Regions from separate parts of the Rhizobium sp. BK538 genome, predicted to be linked through region 2. Evidence: predicted binding sites of a transcription regulator. Region 2 holds the regulator's gene; the other holds the start of a gene.
What was found. The regulator PhoB, encoded in region 2, activates phosphate uptake and scavenging genes when phosphate is short. The targets are predictions, from matches to a motif close to TGTCATNNANCTGTCAT.
Positions count from the first base shown of each region.

Region 1 (9,527 bases), on a different contig from region 2:
GAAAGGCCTGAGAGATTTCAGAAAAGAAAGAGCGGTTCGAAACTCGAACCGCTCTTGAAAGTGTTCAGCAATTGCTGAGAAACTGGCTCCCCGGGCCGGATTCGAACCGGCGACCTGTCGATTAACAGTCGAATGCTCTACCGCTGAGCTACCAGGGATCACCGCTCGCCGCGGTGTGAGTGGCCTAATACAAATGCTTGCCCGATTTGCCAAGCGGTTTTTTCAAAAAAATGACATCCGCTTGTATTCGTTCTGTATAACCCCATCTCCTGTGGATGACTGAAGCACATGATACCACTGGAAAATCGGGAGCCAAGCGATTTGGCATCGATCACAACACCGGCCATCTCGTTCTCGGCTCCGTAAGTATTCCGCTTCCACGGTCGCGCCTCGCCAGAATGACGATCGGCATGCTGCTGATCCTGGGTGGATTTTTGGGATTCTTGCCCGTTCTCGGCTTCTGGATGATTCCGTTGGGATTCATCGTTCTATCGCACGACCTGCATCTCGTGCGTCGGATGCGGCGGCGATTCTCCGTCTGGTGGAGCAAGAGGCGGAAACCCGCCCCTTAAATCAGTTGAAAAGGCCCGCCACGCAATAAAAGAGCGCCGAAATAAGCGCGGCAGCCGGGAGCGTGATCACCCAGGCAACGACGATGTTGCCTGCTAGGCCCCAACGGACTGCCGAGACGCGGCGCGCGGCGCCAACGCCGATGATCGCGCCAGTGATCGTATGGGTCGTGGAAACCGGAATCCCAAGCCACGTGGCTCCGAAGAGGGTGAGAGCGCCGCCTGTCTCCGCGCAGAACCCCTGCATAGGGTTCAGACGGGTGATCTTCGACCCCATGGTATGGACGATTCGCCAGCCGCCGAAGAGTGTCCCAAGCGCCATGGCCGTCTGGCAGGAGAGCACGACCCAGAGCGGCACGTGGAAGCTTCCCCCGAGATAACCCTGCGAATAGAGAAGTACGGCGATGATGCCCATCGTCTTTTGCGCATCATTGCCGCCGTGGCCCAGCGAATAAAGAGAGGCGGATACGAATTGCAGGACGCGGAACGTTCGATCGACAGCAAAGGGTGTCTGCCGAACGAAGATCCAGGAGACGATAAGCACGAGGAAGAGCGCCAGCATGAAGCCGATCAACGGCGACATGACGATCGCGCCCGCTGTCTTCAGCAGTCCGCTCCACACGATTGAGCTGAAGCCAACTTTTGCTAGTCCGGCGCCTACCAGCCCGCCCACCAGAGCATGCGAAGAGCTGGACGGGATGCCGAAGATCCAGGTGACGATATTCCAGACGATCGCGCCCATCAGTGCCGCGAAGATGATCAGCGGCGTGACGATATTGGGGTCGATGATGCCGGTTCCAAGGGTTTCGGCAACATGGAGACCGAAGAACAGGAACGCAATGAAATTGAAGAAAGCTGCCCAGACGACGGCATACTGAGGCCGCAGTACGCGCGTGGAAACGATCGTTGCGATCGAATTCGCGGCATCATGCAGGCCATTCAGGAAGTCAAAGAACAGCGCGATCGCGATCAGGCCGGCGAGCAGCGGAAAGGCGAGGGTGGCGTCCATCAAACGTTCTCAATCACGATGCCGCTGATTTCGTTGGCAACGTCTTCGAAGCGATCAACGACCTTCTCGAGTTCACCGTAGATTTCGCTGCCGATGATGTAGGCCATCGCATTCGACGCGCCGTGACGGAGGAAGAGTTCCTTCAGGCCGTGATCGTGCAACTCGTCGGAGCGTCCTTCGACGCGGGTAACTTCCTCCGCAATCGCCATGAGCCGCGGAGCGTTGGCGTTGATGCGATCAAGCAGTGGGATCGCCTCGGCGATGAGATGGGCGGCCTGCACGATTGCCACGCCCATTTCTTGCATGCGTGGATCGAATTGGGTTTGCTCGAAGAGCCGGATCGTCTTGACAGTCTTGTGCATCATATCGATCGCGTCATCCATCGACTGGATCAGATCCTTGATATCGACACGGTCGAAAGGTGTGATGAAGCTCCGGCGAACCGCAAGCAGCACCTCGCGGGTGATGTTGTCGGCATCGTTTTCGAGCGCGACGATCCGATCGCAATGCCGCTCGGTATCCCTGCCGGCGAGCAACTCGTTCAGCGCTTCCGCGGCGCCAACGATCGTCCGGGAATGCTGGGCAAAAAGGTCAAAGAACCGGTCTTCACGCGGCAAAAGTCTACGAAACCAGCTGAGCATTCCATCCATCCGTTTGAGAATTTTTAGAAGCTCGTCATAAATTGGCAGGGCTTGCAATTAAAGTGTCACAATTGCACCTGCTAAGATTCTTTTGCGCCGTGCATTACAATAGGAGCCAGGGAACTTGAGACTTGACTGAGCGTTAAAGTTCTAAGCGTTTTCCAACGCGAGACAGGCAGGAAATGAGAAGGTGCTGGAATGAAGAAGCTTGCGGTACTGGTATTGGCAATTGCGACGAGCCTGTCGGGCATCGGACCGTCCTTTGCCGAAAATTCGGGTGACGAGCATTCGGTTCAAAGCCGCGGCACGTTTGGAGATTCTGGCGCGAGAAACAACCGCAACTACGATCGATGCAGCGTCTATCGTTGCGGTGGCTATCGCCACGGCCACTATGGTAGGCGCTACTATCGTGATGACTACTATCGCCGTCACGACAATGATGCCGGCGCTCTGATCGGTGGTCTGGCGGCGGGGGCAATCATCGGCGGCCTCATTGCTTCACAGCCACGGGTTGGCCCGATCGGCAATTCGCACGTCGATTGGTGTTACAGCCGCTACCGCTCCTATCGGGCATATGACAACACCTATCAGCCATATTATGGCCCGCGGCGGCAGTGCTACTCGCCATACTAGACTAAATGTTCGCCTGGGACCGGGTGACCCGTCTCACAATATGCAGGTATCGAGGGTTGCGTAAGTTATCCTCGCACAGAGCCTCATGCATAGGAGACGGGCCGTGGAAGAGACTATCACATTTGTCGGATTGGACGTTCACAAAGAGACGATTGCGGTCGCGCTTGCCGATGGCGGTGGGCGCAGTGACGCGAGGGCATTCGGCCAGATTGCAAATACCCCCTCAGCGTTGGCCCGTATGGTGGCCAAGCTTTCGCAGCCGGGCCGGACGTTGAAGTTCTGCTACGAAGCAGGACCTTGCGGCTATGGCATTCAACGACAGCTTTCCGATGCTGGCCATGACTGTGTGGTCGTCGCCCCATCTTTGATCCCACGAAAGCCGGGTGATCGCATCAAGACGGACCGCCGGGATGCGAACAATCTGGCAAGGCTGCAGCGCTGGGGAGTTGAGCGCGGTTTGGATACCCGATCCCGCCCATGAAGCGATGCGCGATCTGGTTCGAGCACGCCTTGCTGCGGTGCGCAGCCTAAGACAAGCGCGTCAGCAACTCAGCGGATTTCTATTGCGTCACGGCTTTCATTATAACCGGCCAGCCTGGACACAGATGCACCGCCGTTGGCTGGCTGGTCTCCGCTTCGAACAACCAATCCACCTTATCGTGCTTGAGGATCATATCGCCACGATCGAAGCTGCAACAGACCGGCGAGACCGGCTGACGAAGCAAATCGAGATGATGTTAAGCGATTGGTCGTTGGCCCCGGTCGTACAGGCTTTGCAGTCGCTGCGCGGCATGGCGTTGGTTACCGCCGCTACGATGATTGCCGAATTGGGCGATATCAGTCGCTTCACCAATCCTCGCCAATTGATGGCGTATCTCGGGCTGGTACCATCGGAGCATTCGAGCGGTGGAACTCGGCGCCAGGGCGGAATTACCAAAGCTGGCAACGGAACGGCCCGTCGCATGCTGATCGAAGCCGCTTGGAGTTATCGGTTTCCTGCAAAGATCAGCCGTGAACAGTTGCTGCGCCAGGAGCAGCTTCCAAAACCGATCCGCGACACGGCATGGAAGGCACAAGTACGTTTGTGCAGCCGCTATCGAAAGCTCACCAAGGCCGGAAAGCCAGCGACGACCGTAACGACGGCGATTGCCCGTGAGCTATCGGGTTTCGTCTGGGCAATTGCATGCCAGGCTTCACCGCGTTGAATAATACCGCTCAAATCTAGCTCATCAAGGAGGACAACAGCCGATCAGAGTGGTTGATCACAGAAACCGGCGGGCCTGTCGATTGGAAATCCTGCCGGTTTTTGCGGCAGGGTGACCGGGATCATCACCACGCTTCCGGGTCGAGGTTTGCCGCATTTACGGTGATCGACGAGCTCAAGGTGAGAGGCAAGATCACGTTCGTTCAGGCGGTTCGTCGTACATATCCTTCAAAAACATGGATTCTCGCCTCTCCTCTTTCCAACAGGCGAGTACAGGTTCATCATGTCATGGCTGTCCCTTGACCTTTCCGCGCGTCGCTTGAACAGCACGACCTGCTGGGGACGTGGGATGCTTACCGCCGCTTAGCTGTTTCAGCAGGTCCGAACCCGGAACTAACACTGATTTATTTGGGATCGGAAGGTTTCGGCGGTCAGGCCTTGTAGCATGCTCAATTTGGAGAGTTCCCATGATCCGCTTGCACAAGCCAATCGCAGCTTTCGCTTTTCTCTTGCTCGCCGCAATCAGTTCGTCATGTACCCCCGGTGGGCCGGGGGCCCGCTCGCTGAACGAACCTTTGAACCTCGCCTGCGCGGATGGCTTCAAGGCCAGAGGCGACGGCTCATGCAGCTTTTAAGATCCGAGTAAATGCAATATCGCCCGCGGCTGACAGGCTCCCCGTGGAGTTGCGATATCTTGGTCTCGTCGTAATATTTTTTGCCTAGGACGTGGTAGATTCGCTCGCCAGTGTTGAGGCTGACGTTGCCCTTGATGTTGCATGCGCTGGAGAAGGCCGCAAGCGGCGTCGAGGACGTGAGTAGGTCCGTTCCAACGTAGCCAGCCAGTCCGCCAACGATGATCGCCAGGTAGAAAAAAGCGGCGGTGGCTGCTTCTTTGTCCGATATCGCGGCGGGGGAAATGAGCGGTGCATACCTTTAGCAAAAGAGAATTCCGGCCTTCGCTCAAGGAGAAGTTGCATGAAAGGTGAAGCATCCGCTTCCTGATACGATTCCGTAATGGCCCTTTGATCTGTCTTCCTGGACCCTCACGTCAAGCCTGTGGAAGAACGTTCTGGAAACGCTTATTCAGAATGGAAAAAGGACATTATTCAGAATGAACCCTCTTGCGATTTTTCTAGGATGGTTCTAAACGACCGCCACGGTTCGATTTTTCGACCGCGTGAGGCCTCGTGGCGGAGTGGTGACGCAGAGGACTGCAAATCCTTGTACCCCGGTTCAATTCCGGGCGAGGCCTCCAACTCTATTTTCTATCCGTAAGATATTGATTTACGGCCGGATTTTCTGATCAGGTCGCGTTGACCTCGCCATGCCGGATCGGGCAGTGGCGTCTTAATCCGATTTTCAGCTTGCTGTCCAATCGCCAGCTGGCAGCACGTCTCTTGCCGCTTCAATCCCGCGAAATTTGTTTGCAGCGAGCTCGCCAATCCACCTACTCCAATCGGACTAGGACCTAGGTCCATCTGGGCCAACTCTTACAACAGCGCTATGCTCCTCTTACTGGTCTGCCGGGGATAACACGGGGCTTTGAAGGTATCGGACCCACTCCTTGATCAGCTCCATCTTCCTGTCCGCGGCAGACAGGGCGGGGGTGAGTTTTCTGTCCCAGCAATGCTGAGGGGGCGGCCAAGTTGGTCGCCCTCTCCCGGTCATAGTTACCTCATCCCGCCGAGCAGCTCGGCGGTTCGGGTCGGACGCTTCTGGAGCGCCCTCCCTCCACGGCTAAACTTCGACGACATTTTCTCCACCGGCATATGAAAATCCGCAAGGCACTAGCCTACGCGGACGTTTCCCACGACCAACTCGGCGATCGCCGAGTTTTCGGTAGGGCGCTGAAGCTTCATCTTCAGTTCTGAGGAGCGCCTATGAAGTCGGCGACTAAAATACCGCACCTGGTGGAGCCGTGAACTGCATGCCGACATGCTGGCTATACTGATCGAGGAGGCCCTGAAAGAGGCCAAGGAAGAAGCGTTGCGCCACGGCATTCTCATCGACATAGAAGAGGAAACCGAGTTGCAGTAGCCTTCGCCGTAAACCGAGCGGCCCCGGCTGTATTCGGCCCCGGCCGGGTTGTCGACTGGGGAGGGGCTGGGGAGGCTCCGGGATCGACCGCGACACGATATAGGTCCCGTTTGACGGCCGCCATTGTAGCTTAAAGGTCTGTTTCGTCGTTTGTTCTTGCCTAAAAAGAACTTCTCGGCCCGCGTTCCAGTCGCTACCTCCGCCGCGGCTTGGCGTTCAGTTGATCCGCTGCAGTGATGGCATCGGTGACACGCCGGTTGTCGCGATGTTCGGGGCGCTGACCCTCACAAAGGGGATCAGGAGTATGATTGCTAGCAACGCGCAGATGAAGAAGCTGCCCAGCAGGAGCGGTTTGATTGCCATGTCCCATCCGTCGAATCGCAAGGAAACGACACTATCGGGACAAAAACTGACAATGGCCTGAAGGTAGGCAGTCAGCTTGTTTCACGATCGAAAAGACCGCAGCAGAAGATGCCAACCAACGTTGCGATGATGAAGAAGTCGAACAACGAAAGATATTCGATAATGTTCGGCATGGCCTACTCCTCCTCAATTCCTCCGGTTGCAATAATATCACAGCACGCTCCTTTGTTCCATGAAGGATTGCGCTAGGGCCGCGTCGGCGCCGCTCGCACCCCGAATTCTTGCCGCAGCCATTCGCGAAGCCTTGAAAGGCCGCTGTGCTAAGATTAAGAGACGTGCAGACAAAGCCGCTTCTACCGGGCGAGAGGACATAATGAACTTCGAATCAGCACGCGCAAACATGGTCGACAACCAGCTCCGCACGACGGACGTCACCTCGCATTCCGTGCTGACGGCCTTTCTCACCGTGCCGCGTGAGGCCTTCGTTCCCGAGAAGGCGAAGCCGCTTGCCTATATCGACAGTGACGTCGAAATCTGTCCGGCAGTTGCCGCCAAGCCTGCGCGCTATCTGATGCAGCCGTCGCCGCTTGCAAAGCTGCTCCAGCTTGCGGCGGTCACGAAGGATGATGTCGTACTCGAGATCGGCGCTGGCAGTGGCTACGTATCGGCTCTTTTTTCGCAGCTTGCCGGTACGGTGATCGCGGTTGAGGAAGACGAAACGCTCGCTACGGAAGCCAGGACCAACCTTGCCGGCTACACGAACGTGTCGGTCGTCACAGGCTCACTCAATGCTGGCAACGCGTCCGGCGCTCCTTATGATCTCATTTTCGTCAGTGGCTCAGTCGAGGAAGTTCCTTCCTCCTTGCTCTCCCAGCTTCGTGACGGTGGCCGTCTGGTCACGGTACAGGGTTACGGCGGTTCGGCACGCGCGAAGGTCTTTGTGAGCGAGCGCGGCACCGTTTCCGAAAACGTCTACTTCAATGCCTCCGTTAAGCCGCTTCCTGGTTTTGCCAAGGCGCGCGAATTCGTGTTCTGATCCACAGCTGCGATCACTGATTTTCAACGGGCGCCTTTTGGCGCCCGTCTTTCTTTCCGGCCATCGAAACGGGGTGCCAAGCAAGCGTGGCAGAAAGCTGTGCATGGCAGCATTCATTTGATTCGCGATGATTTTTTTCAATCATCGGCTATCCTAAGGTACGGGTGATTCGGATGCCCATTCCACGCAATCCGGTCGTTTTTCGGAATAACGGGGATAGATATGGCTCAGCCAAGCGTAGCGCGTGAACCGTCCATGGAGGAGATTCTGGCGTCGATCCGCCAGATCATCGAAAGCAATGACCCTGGTGCGGGCAGGGCGCTTTCGGCGTCGCTGCCGGCGGTTTATGGCGCCGATGAGGACGATCGTGATTCGGACATTCATTTGACGGTGGACGAGACTTACGCTGGCGTGGAATTCCCTGAACCGGTCTCTCAGCCCGACCCACGTTTCGTCGCTGCTAACTCGGCGGGCTCGGCTCCTCTGCCGGGCGCGCAGCCGCGTGCCATGTCTCTCGCTGATGTCGCTGCGCGCGTCCGTGCGGCGTCGGAGCGGAACGCTGCCCAGTTGCAGCGCGAAGTGCCGCCGGCATTTCGGCAGCCGGACATAAGGAACACAGAACTGAGAGCCGAGGCGTTGGAAGCTCCTCGTGAGATGCCGATGCCTGCTCCGATGGCTCCGCAACCTGCTGAAGCCGCGACAGCCCCCATTTCAGCTCCTGCGCCAAAAATCGTTGCCGTGCGTCCGCCTGTGGAAGTACCGTTCGAAATGCCTCAAATTGTTGCCATGGAGCCGCGACCGGCTGTCGTTGAAGTGGCTGAGGTATCCGTTCCCGCCGTCGCCACACCGATGGCGGAGGAGATGCTGCCAGGCCGCATCGAGGATGAGCAGCAGCCGGCATTGCTCTCGCGTGACGCGGGCCTTCAGGTCAGCCGGTCCTTCGAGGAGCTCGCTGCCGCGATCGATGGCGCCGAGCGTCGCTCTCTCGATGAGATCGCGGAAGACATGCTGCGCCCGATGCTGCGCGAATGGCTGGATGACAATCTGCCGACGCTGGTCGAACGTCTGGTGCGTGAGGAGATCGAACGCGTGGCGCGCGGCCCGCGCCGCTGATCGGAAACGCCTTTTCCCAAAGAGCCGCTCCGGTCTCCGGGGCGGCTTTTTTATTGACTTGCCTGAAGCCATCCTATTTACAACCCGCATCTAAGAACCTCCAGATTTTGGTCCCCAAATGCTCGACAAGACCTACGATTCCGCTGCCGTTGAACCGAAAATCGCTGCGAAATGGGATGAGGCGGACGCCTTCCGTGCGGGCGCCAATGCCAAGCGGGGCGCCGAGACCTTCACCATCGTGATCCCGCCGCCGAACGTGACCGGCTCGCTGCACATGGGACACGCGCTGAACAACACGCTGCAGGACATCATGGTCCGCTTCGAGCGCATGCGCGGCAAGGACGTGCTCTGGCAGCCGGGTATGGACCACGCCGGTATCGCCACCCAGATGGTTGTCGAGCGCAAGCTGATGGAACAGCAGTTGCCGGGCCGCCGCGACATGGGTCGCGAAGCCTTCATTGAGAAGGTCTGGGAATGGAAGGCGGAATCGGGCGGCCTCATCTTCAACCAATTGAAGCGTCTCGGCGCGTCCTGCGACTGGTCGCGCGAGCGCTTTACTATGGACGAGGGGCTCTCCGCTGCCGTTCTTGAAGTCTTTGTAACGCTTTACAAGGAAGGCCTGATCTATCGCGACAAGCGCCTTGTCAACTGGGATCCGAAGCTGCTGACGGCGATCTCCGACATCGAGGTCGAGCAGCACGAGGTCAACGGAAACCTCTGGTATTTCCGCTATCCGCTGGAGCCCGGCGTCACCTATCAGCATCCGGTTGCCTTCGACGAAGAAGGTAAGCCGACAGAATGGGAAACGCGCGACTATGTCGTCGTCGCCACCACCCGCCCGGAGACAATGCTCGGGGACACCGGCGTTGCCGTCAATCCGAAGGATGAGCGCTACAAGCCGCTGGTCGGCAAGCATGTGATC
Region 1 covers NZ_JACIFT010000012.1:177,643-187,169, reverse strand. Annotated here, with positions in the region: tRNA gene FHX09_RS16870 (tRNA-Asn) at 84-158, opposite strand; gene FHX09_RS29955 (hypothetical protein) at 276-572, shown strand; gene FHX09_RS16865 (inorganic phosphate transporter) at 574-1,578, opposite strand; gene FHX09_RS16860 (DUF47 family protein) at 1,578-2,219, opposite strand; gene FHX09_RS16855 (BA14K family protein) at 2,418-2,852, shown strand; partial or broken gene FHX09_RS16850 (IS110 family transposase) at 2,956-4,057, shown strand; tRNA gene FHX09_RS16845 (tRNA-Cys) at 5,238-5,311, shown strand; gene FHX09_RS16840 (hypothetical protein) at 6,310-6,456, opposite strand; gene FHX09_RS16835 (protein-L-isoaspartate O-methyltransferase) at 6,830-7,492, shown strand; gene FHX09_RS30360 (hypothetical protein) at 7,506-7,637, opposite strand; gene FHX09_RS16830 (DUF2497 domain-containing protein) at 7,715-8,605, shown strand; gene FHX09_RS16825 (valine--tRNA ligase) at 8,724-9,527, shown strand, end outside.
Region 1: a site for PhoB is predicted at 2,272-2,288, ahead of FHX09_RS16860 (DUF47 family protein). Genes of this name have one in related genera too.

Region 2 (9,527 bases):
GGTGAACGACAGGCAGGTTGGCTGGATGAACCAGCTGGCGGAAAGCGGGACGTTGCACAAGACGTTCAACACCGGGCTCTTCGTCAACGGCAACTCCAGCCGCCCCGAGGCCGCCGGTCTCGGCGTCGCCCTGATCGGCTCGCTTTACCTGATGTTGATCGTGCTCGTACTTTCGCTGCCGATCGGTGTTGCCGCTTCGATCTACCTCGAAGAATTTGCACCGAAGAACAAGCTGACGGACCTGATCGAGGTCAACATCAACAACCTCGCAGCCGTTCCCTCGATCGTCTATGGTCTGCTCGGCCTCGCCGTCTTCATCAACTTCGCCGGCCTGCCGCGTTCCGCATCGCTGGTCGGCGGTCTGGTGCTGACGCTGATGACCTTGCCGACGATTATCATCGCAACCCGCGCAGCGCTTCGCGCAGTGCCGCCGTCGATCCGGGCGGCTGCTCTCGGCCTCGGCGCTTCGAAGATGCAGATGGTGTTCCATCATGTGCTGCCGCTGGCCATGCCGGGTATTCTCACCGGCACGATCATCGGCCTGGCGCACGCGCTTGGCGAGACCGCACCGCTGCTCCTCATCGGCATGGTCGCCTTCGTGGCCAATGCACCGAGCACTCCGCTCGATCCGTCGACGGCTCTGCCGGTGCAGGTCTACATGTGGGCCAACGAAGCCGAGCGCGCCTTCGTCGAGCGTACCTCTGGCGCTATCATAGTCCTGCTCCTGTTCCTGATCGTCATGAACCTCGGAGCCATTCTCTTGCGTCGTCGCTTTGAGCGCCGCTGGTAAACGGAGTAGACATTATGAACATGTTGACGGAAGCAGCAGTTGAGAAGGCTCTGGATCAGAAGATGAATACCGTTCCCTATAAGATGATCGGCCAGGACGTCTCGGTTTACTACGGCGAGAAGCGCGCGCTCTTCGACGTGAAGCTGAACATTCGCGAAAACACGGTGACGGCGCTGATCGGCCCGTCAGGTTGCGGCAAGTCTACCTTCCTGCGCAGCCTGAATCGTATGAACGACACGATCGACGGTTGCCGCGTCACCGGCAAGATCACGCTCGATGGTGATGATATCTATGATCCTGACATCGACGTCGTGGAGCTCCGTGCCCGCGTCGGCATGGTGTTCCAGAAGCCGAACCCGTTCCCGAAGACGATCTACGAGAACGTCGCCTACGGCCCGCGCATCCACGGTCTCGCCAAGTCGAAGGCCGACATGGACCAGATCGTCGAACTCAGCCTGCAGCGCGCCGGCCTGTGGAACGAGGTGAAGGATCGCGTTCATGAAGCCGGCACTGGTCTTTCCGGAGGCCAGCAGCAGCGCCTTTGCATCGCCCGCGCTGTTGCGGTGAGCCCTGAAGTGATCCTGATGGACGAGCCATGCTCGGCACTCGATCCGATTGCGACGGCAAAGGTCGAGGAACTGATCCACGAGCTTCGCGAGAACTACACGATCGTCATCGTGACGCACTCGATGCAGCAGGCCGCCCGTGTTTCGCAGCGCACGGCCATGTTCCACCTCGGCAACCTCGTCGAAGAGAACGATACCGACAAGATGTTCACCAACCCGGACGATCCGCGCACCCAGGACTACATCATGGGTCGCTTCGGTTGATCGCCGGCGTCGGCAACCCTCACCATACTCAAGGATGAGCCCTATGGCATCGACACATATCTTTTCTGCCTACGACGACGATCTGAAATTCCTGTCCCGCCGTATTTCGGAAATGGGCGGCCTTGCCGAGCAGATGGTTTCGGATGCCGTTCGCGCTCTCGTCAACGGCGATACGGCCCTGGCCCAGAAGGTCATCTCCGACGACGTGATCCTTGACCACGCTGAACGCGAAATCGGGGACAAGGCGATCGTGACCATCGCCCGTCGCCAGCCGATGGCGGCCGACCTTCGCGAGATCATGGGTTCGATCCGCATTGCGGCCGATCTCGAGCGCGTCGGCGATCTCGGCAAGAATACCGCCAAGCGCGTCATCGCGGTCCAGAGCGCCGGCGTGCCGCGCAAGCTCGCCCGCGGCCTCGAGCACCTTTCCGAACTGGCGCTTGTCCAGCTCAAGGAAGTGCTCGACGTCTATACGAGCCGTGCTGCCGACAAGGCAAAGTCGATCCGTGAGCGCGACGAGGAAATCGACGCGATGTACACCTCGCTGTTCCGCGAGATGCTCACCTACATGATGGAAGATCCGCGCAACATCACCAGCTGCACGCATCTTCTGTTCTGCGCCAAGAACATCGAGCGTATCGGCGACCACGCCACCAACATTGCCGAAACCATCTATTACATGGCCACCGGCGCTCAGCCGGAAGGCGAACGTCCGAAGGACGATACCGCCAACACCGTCGGCGCCGTTACGGAATAATCGTTCCGCGACCGCGCCCCCAGGAGACCGAAACGAATGATACCAAAAGTAGCTGTCGTTGAAGATGAAGAAGCACTGAGCGTACTTCTTCGCTATAACCTTGAGGCTGAAGGCTTTGAGGTCGACACAATCCTGCGCGGCGACGAGGCCGAGATCCGGCTGCAGGAACGCACGCCGGACCTTCTGATCCTCGATTGGATGCTGCCGGGCGTATCAGGCATCGAGCTCTGCCGTCGCCTGCGCATGCGGCCGGAAACGGAGCGCCTGCCGATCATCATGCTGACAGCTCGCGGCGAGGAGAGTGAGCGTGTTCGCGGCCTCTCCACCGGCGCCGACGACTACGTCGTCAAGCCGTTCTCGACGCCGGAGCTCGTCGCCCGCGTCAAGGCGATGCTTCGTCGTGCCAAGCCGGAGGTACTTTCCACGCTGCTGAAGTGCGGCGACATCGAGCTTGACCGCGAGACGCACCGCGTTCATCGCAAGAGCCGCGAAGTCCGTCTCGGTCCGACCGAATTCCGGCTTCTCGAGTTCCTGATGGCATCCCCTGGCCGTGTCTTCTCGCGCTCCCAGCTGCTCGACGGCGTCTGGGGTCATGACATCTATGTCGACGAGCGTACCGTCGACGTTCATGTCGGGCGTCTGCGCAAGGCGCTGAACTTCTCCAACATGCAGGATGTCATCCGCACCGTTCGCGGTGCCGGCTATTCCATGGAAGCCTAAAGCTCTCCTGAGAGGCATCCACACCGTCCAACGAAAAACGGGCCCGCGAGGCGGCCCGCGAGGGCCCGTTTTCTTTGTTCCTTATCCGGCTTCCGGGTCAGGCGACCCGGTTGGCGGCCTTGCGGCGCTCGTTGACCGGCTGATAGGCCATGCGCTGGTGATAGGTGCAGTAAGGGGAGGAGTCTGGGGATTCGCAGCCGCAGAAGTGGAAGTCGTCCTTCAGCGGATCGCCGACCGGCCACTTGCAGGTGCGCTCGGTCAGTTCCGTCAGGCCGAGGCGGCGAGAAATCGGAACGACGACGTTTGCGGCCGGACGGTAGCTGATTTCCGCGATGGCATCGATTTCGATCTCTTCCTTGAGCATCGTCGCACCCTGCTGGCGGGTGACGGTGCGCGTGGTGACGCGAGATGCATAGTTCGGAGCGCGCGGCGCGGATGTCGTGCGCTTGGGCGTTCTGACAGTGGTCGTCGAGCCTCCGGCCTTGGCGCGGCCGGGCAAACTCAAACGGTGGACTTTGCCAATGACGGCGTTACGGCTTACACCGCCAAGTTGCGCTGCGATCTGGCTGGCGCTCAGGCCCTCGGACCACAGCTTCTTCAGTTTTTCAACGCGCTCGTCTGTCCAGTTCATGCCCCTGTCTCCGCCTTATTAGCGTTGGTGCAGGCAGAATCCCTCACCATTGCCCCGGACGTATCCGAGGCAAGAAACGCTTGCTCGATTTTGGTGACTAGTTCCGCCGCATGCAGTCTAGTAATTGAGTTTTAACCTAGTGTGAGGCTGAGTCTGTGACAAGAGTCGGTTGAATCTCGGCGAATCGAATTTCAAGTTTTCCCCAACTTGCTGGGCGAGAGAGTCATTTCTGCAACATTAGTTGTTGATAGCTCCAGCGCCTCCGGATGGCGGCTTGACGCATGCAGGAAAACCTCAGTTTTGTTGACATTGCAGTGCGAAAAGTAAATAGTGCTGCTCGCCGCCGAAAGGCGGCATTTTTAATTTTCCGGACCCGCTTTCCTTAGCCGGAGTCCGGCCGCTTGTGGTCAATGACAGGAGATCGCGCCATGGCTGAAGCCGCGCTTTACGATACCTACTCTCGTGCCCCGCTGCGGTTCGAGCGAGGCGAGGGCGTATGGCTGATCACCGAAACGGGCGAGCGATATCTTGATTTCGGCGCAGGCGTTGCCGTCACCTCCGTCGGCCACGGCCATCCGCATGTGGTAGGCGCGCTGAAAGAGCAGGCCGACAAGGTCTGGCACCTGTCCAATATCTACGAAATCCCGGGTCAGGAAACGCTCGCGAAGCGGCTGACCGAGGCGACCTTCGCCGACAAGGTGTTCTTTACGAACTCCGGCGCAGAAGCCCTGGAATGCGCGATCAAGACCGCGCGCCGCTATCAGTTCTCAAAGGGCCATTGCGAGCGGTTTCATATCATCACCTTTGAAGGTGCCTTCCATGGTCGTACGCTGGCGACGATTGCTGCCGGTGGCCAAGAGAAGTACCTCGAAGGCTTCGGCCCGAAGGCGCCCGGCTTCGATCAGGTTCCGTTCGGCGATCTCGATGCCGTTCGCAGCGCCGTCACCAGCGAGACGGCCGGAATCCTCATCGAGCCTGTTCAGGGCGAGGGTGGCGTCCGTGCGGCGGCCAGCGAGTTCCTTAAGGCGCTTCGTGCGATCTGCGATGAGCACGGCTTGCTGCTGATCTTCGACGAAGTGCAGACCGGCATGGGTCGCACCGGCAGGCTCTTTGCACATGAATGGTCCGGCGCCACCCCCGACATCATGGCAGTCGCCAAGGGCATCGGCGGCGGCTTCCCGCTCGGCGCCTGCCTTGCCACGGCTGAGGCCGCTTCCGGTATGAAGGCTGGCACACATGGCTCCACCTATGGCGGCAATCCGCTTGCCATGGCTGTGGGCAGTGCCGTGCTCGACGTGATCCTCGCAGACGGCTTCCTGCAGCAAGTGCGCGACGTCTCGCTGGTTTTCCGTCAGGGCTTGGCCTCGCTCAAGGATCGCTATCCTGATATCATCGAGGACGTTCGCGGCGAGGGACTGCTGCTCGGCGTCAAGGCTGCCGTGCCGTCTTCCGAGCTGCTGCAGGCAATCCGTGACGCCCATCTGCTCGGTGTTCCCGCAGGCGACAACGTTATTCGTCTTCTGCCGCCTCTGGTCGTCACTGCTGACGAAGCCCGTGAGGGCCTTGCCCGCCTAGAACGCGCTGCCGAAAGCGTGCGCGCTTCGAAGGTCAAGAAGACGGCTTAATGGATAATGCCTGCCGGACGGCGGGCGTGATAGGTAAAGACAATGGCTTCCCCCAAACACTTCCTCGATCTCTCCGCTGTTGCGTCATCCGACCTGCGGCTCATCATGAATGACGCCATCTCCCGCAAGCAGGCCTTCAAGGCCGGGCAGGGTGACAAGCCGCTCGCCGGCAAAATGCTGGCGATGATCTTCGAGAAGCCCTCGACCCGTACCCGCGTGTCTTTCGATGTCGGCATGCGCCAGTTGGGCGGCGAGACGCTATTCCTGTCGGGCACCGAAATGCAGCTTGGCCGTGCCGAGACCATCGGCGACACGGCGAAGGTACTCTCACGCTACGTCGATGCGATCATGATCCGCACCACCGATCATGCCCGCATGCTGGAGCTGGCCGAGCATGCGACCGTTCCCGTCATCAACGCGCTGACCGACGACACGCACCCCTGCCAGATCATGGCTGACATCATGACCTTCGAGGAGCATCGCGGACCCATCAAAGGCAAGACGATTGCCTGGACCGGTGACGGCAACAACGTGCTGCATTCGCTGGTCGAAGGGGCTGCCCGTTTCGGCTATCGTATGAATATGGCGGTCCCCCTTGGTTCCGAGCCAAAGGATCACTATCTGAACTGGGCCCGCAATGAGGGCGCCGAAGTCATGCTCTGCCATGATGCCGACCGTGCGGTCGCTGGCGTCGATTGCGTGGTGACCGATACCTGGGTCTCCATGAATCAGGAACATCGGGCCCGGGGTCACAACGTCTTCCAGCCTTATCAGGTCAATTCGGCTTTGATGGCGCAGGCCGGCAAGGATGCATTGTTCATGCATTGCCTGCCTGCCCATCGAGGCGAGGAAGTCACGGACGAGGTGATCGACGGCCCGCAATCCGTGGTCTTCGATGAAGCGGAAAACCGTCTTCACGCGCAGAAGTCGATTCTTGCTTGGTGCCTGGGCGCGATCTGAACCATACTGGACGTCACGTTTGGCCGGAAGGCTCGTTGGCCGCGCGAGCGGATGGACACTCTCGTCTGCCGCTCTCAGACTAGGAGAAGACTATGGCAGACCCTGCAGCCGCCCTCGGCGAGTTCAATTTCGCCGGTGATGATCACGTCGTTCCGTTTCAGGTCGAAGGCCTGGATGTGCGTGGTCGCGCCGTCCAGCTCGGGCCGATGCTGGACGCGATCCTTGAGCGTCATCGTTATCCCGCGCCTGTCGCGAGGCTTCTTGCCGAAGTCGTCGTGCTGACGGTGCTGCTCGGCACGTCGCTGAAGTTTGACGGCAAGTTCACGGTGCAGACCAAAGGCGACGGCCCGGTGGACCTGCTCGTTTGCGATTTCTCGACGCCCGAGAACGTGCGTGCTTATGCACGCTTCGACCAGGGCCTCCTCGACAAGGCCATCGCCACCGGGCAGATCGAGCCTGAACAGCTGCTCGGCAAGGGCATGCTGGCGTTTACGATTGACCAGGGCAAATTCACCCAGCCCTATCAGGGCATCGTTGCGCTCGACGGGGCCACCCTCGAGGAGATTGCCGGCACTTATTTTCGCCAATCGGAGCAGATCCCGACGCGGGTGCGTCTTGCCGCTGCCGAGCTCTTCGACCGCGACGAAGCGGGCAAGCCGCGTCACCGCTGGCGGGCAGGGGGTCTCGTCGCCCAATTCCTGCCGGAAGCGCCGGAGCGCATGCGCCAGCCGGATCTTCACGGCGGCGACGGCGACACGGCCGGCGGTTCCCACAAGGAAGACGATGCCTGGATGGAAGCCCGCTCGCTCGTCGACACGATCGATGCCGACGAGTTGACGGATCCGCAGGTCGGCACCGAGAGGCTGCTCTACCGGCTGTTCCACGAGCGCGGCGTTCGCGTCTACGAACCGCGCGAGGTCTTCGATCGCTGCAGCTGTTCGCGCGAGAAGATCAAGGGCGTGCTGACGGGCTTCTCTGCCGAAGAAATCGATGCCAGCCAGGAAGACGGCGCGATTTCGGTCACCTGCGAGTTCTGCTCGACGACCTATCGCTTCGAAGTGGAAGAGGTGGCCCTGACTGCTGGGTGATCAGTTCAGGACTCTGAGCAGCCCTGGCGAATCCAGCGAGAAGGCGGGTATTGCGACATCGAAAAGCTCGCCTTCGTCGGTTTCCATCTGGTAGTGGCCGAACATCAGCCCTGATGGCGTATCCAGCGGGCAGCCCGAGGAATACTCATAGGTATCGCCCGGCGCAAGCCGCGGCTGTTCGCCGACAACGCCGGCGCCCGTCACCTCATCGACGATTCCGTTCTGGTCGGTGATGTTCCAGTAGCGGTTCACTAGCCGTACGGTCGTGTCGGAATTGTTGCTGATGACAATCTTGTAGCCCCAGACATAACGATCGTCCTCCGGATCGGATTGCTCCTCCAGATAAAAGGGTTCGACGACGACTTCAATGTCTCGTGTAAGGGCGCGGTACATGCCTACACCATAGTCAACATACGTTACCGGTATCTTATACGACGGCCGATCCGTCAATAAACCGATAGGCGATCACCTCCCTAATGCCTGCAATAGCAAGAGGTTTCGCGCGCTAAGCCCAATTTTAGCCCGTTTCGCGTGTGGCAGAAGCGCGTATGGTAGTCGGCCGGATCGGAGGGTGACCCGGCCGATATGGGCCGATCAGGCCTTCACTTTGGCGAGCGCCTGGGCGAAATCCTCGATCAGATCGTCCGTGTCCTCGATGCCGGCGGAGAGACGAACGGTGCCGCCGGAGATGCCGAGCTCAGCGCGTGCTTCGTCGGTCAGGTTCTTGTGCGTCGTCGTCGCCGGGTGCGTGATCAGGCTCTTGGCGTCGCCCAGATTGTTGGAGATCTTGACGATATCAAGCGCGTTCTGAAGCGCGAAGGCTGCTTCCTTGCCACCCTTCAGTTCGATGGCGACGAGCGTCGAGCCGCCCTTCATCTGCTTGGCGACTATGTCGGCCTGCGGATGGTCCTTACGGCCGGGATAGATGACCTTGGCGACCTTGGGCTGATTGGCCAGGAAGTCGGCGATCTTCGACGCATTTTCGGTCTGCTGCTTGACGCGTAGCGGCAAGGTCTCCAGCCCCTTCAGCAGCGTCCAGGCTGTGAACGGCGACATCGCCGGGCCGGTGTGACGGTAGTAGTCCTGTAGGTTCTCGTTGATCCATTCCCGGTCGGACAGGATCACGCCGCCGAGGCTGCGGCCTTGCCCGTCGATGTGCTTGGTGGCCGAATAGACGACGATATGGGCGCCGAGTTCAAGCGGCTTCTGGAAAATCGGGGTCGCAAAGACGTTGTCGACGACGACCTTGGCGCCGATCTGGTTGGCGAGCTTCGCGACGCCGGCGATATCGATCACCTCGAGCGTCGGGTTGGTCGGGCTCTCCAGGAAGAACACCTTGGTGTTCGGGCGGATCGCCTTTTCCCAGTTCTCCAGATAGCGGCCGTCGACCAGCGTACACTCGACACCGTATTTCGGCGCCAGCGTCTCGACGACCCAGCGGCACGAGCCGAAGAGCGCGCGGGCGGCAACGATGTGGTCGCCGGCCTTCACCTGGCAGAGGATTGCGGCGGTAACGGCTGCCATGCCGGATGCCGTAGCGCGGGCTTCTTCGGCGCCTTCGAGTGCGCACATGCGCTTTTCGAACATGTCGTTTGTCGGGCTGCCGTAACGGGCGTAGATATAGCCTTCTGTCTCGCCCTTGAAGCGTGCTTCTGCCGCTTCCGCGCTTTCATAGACGAAGCCCTGCGTGAGGTAGATTGCTTCGGAGGTCTCGCCATATTGCGAGCGCAGCGAACCGTCGTGGACGAGTTGGGTTGCCGGGCGCCAGGTCTTGCTCATGAATCACCACTTTCAAACAACAAAAAACCGGCCGCGAAAGCAGACCGGTTTTGCACCCGGTCCTTTTAGCCACTTGTTTAACGTGGCTGCAAGCCGACCGGCCAAATCACCACGGGATAAAGCTGCAATACTGCCGTTCTATGCTTGCGTCAATTCCTTGAGTTTGGTTTTGTTTGCGACAAATATGGATGGGGCATGATGGCTCGCGTAACAGGAATTTTGGCAGATCGCGCGATTGCCGCGCTTTTTGAGGCTGGGCGCCTCAGCTCCGAGCGTGATTTGGATCACGACCAGATCCAGCCGGCAAGCCTTGACCTCAGGCTCGGCGCCAAGGCTTTTCGCGTTCG
Region 2 covers NZ_JACIFT010000010.1:210,680-220,206, reverse strand. Annotated here, with positions in the region: gene pstA (phosphate ABC transporter permease PstA) at 1-790, shown strand, start outside; gene pstB (phosphate ABC transporter ATP-binding protein PstB) at 805-1,620, shown strand; gene phoU (phosphate signaling complex protein PhoU) at 1,664-2,377, shown strand; gene phoB (phosphate regulon transcriptional regulator PhoB) at 2,414-3,097, shown strand; gene FHX09_RS14785 (GcrA family cell cycle regulator) at 3,195-3,728, opposite strand; gene FHX09_RS14780 (aspartate aminotransferase family protein) at 4,157-5,353, shown strand; gene argF (ornithine carbamoyltransferase) at 5,396-6,313, shown strand; gene FHX09_RS14770 (Hsp33 family molecular chaperone) at 6,406-7,401, shown strand; gene apaG (Co2+/Mg2+ efflux protein ApaG) at 7,402-7,794, opposite strand; gene FHX09_RS14760 (O-succinylhomoserine sulfhydrylase) at 7,996-9,180, opposite strand; SAM riboswitch at 9,225-9,303, opposite strand; gene FHX09_RS14755 (2'-deoxycytidine 5'-triphosphate deaminase) at 9,376-9,527, shown strand, end outside.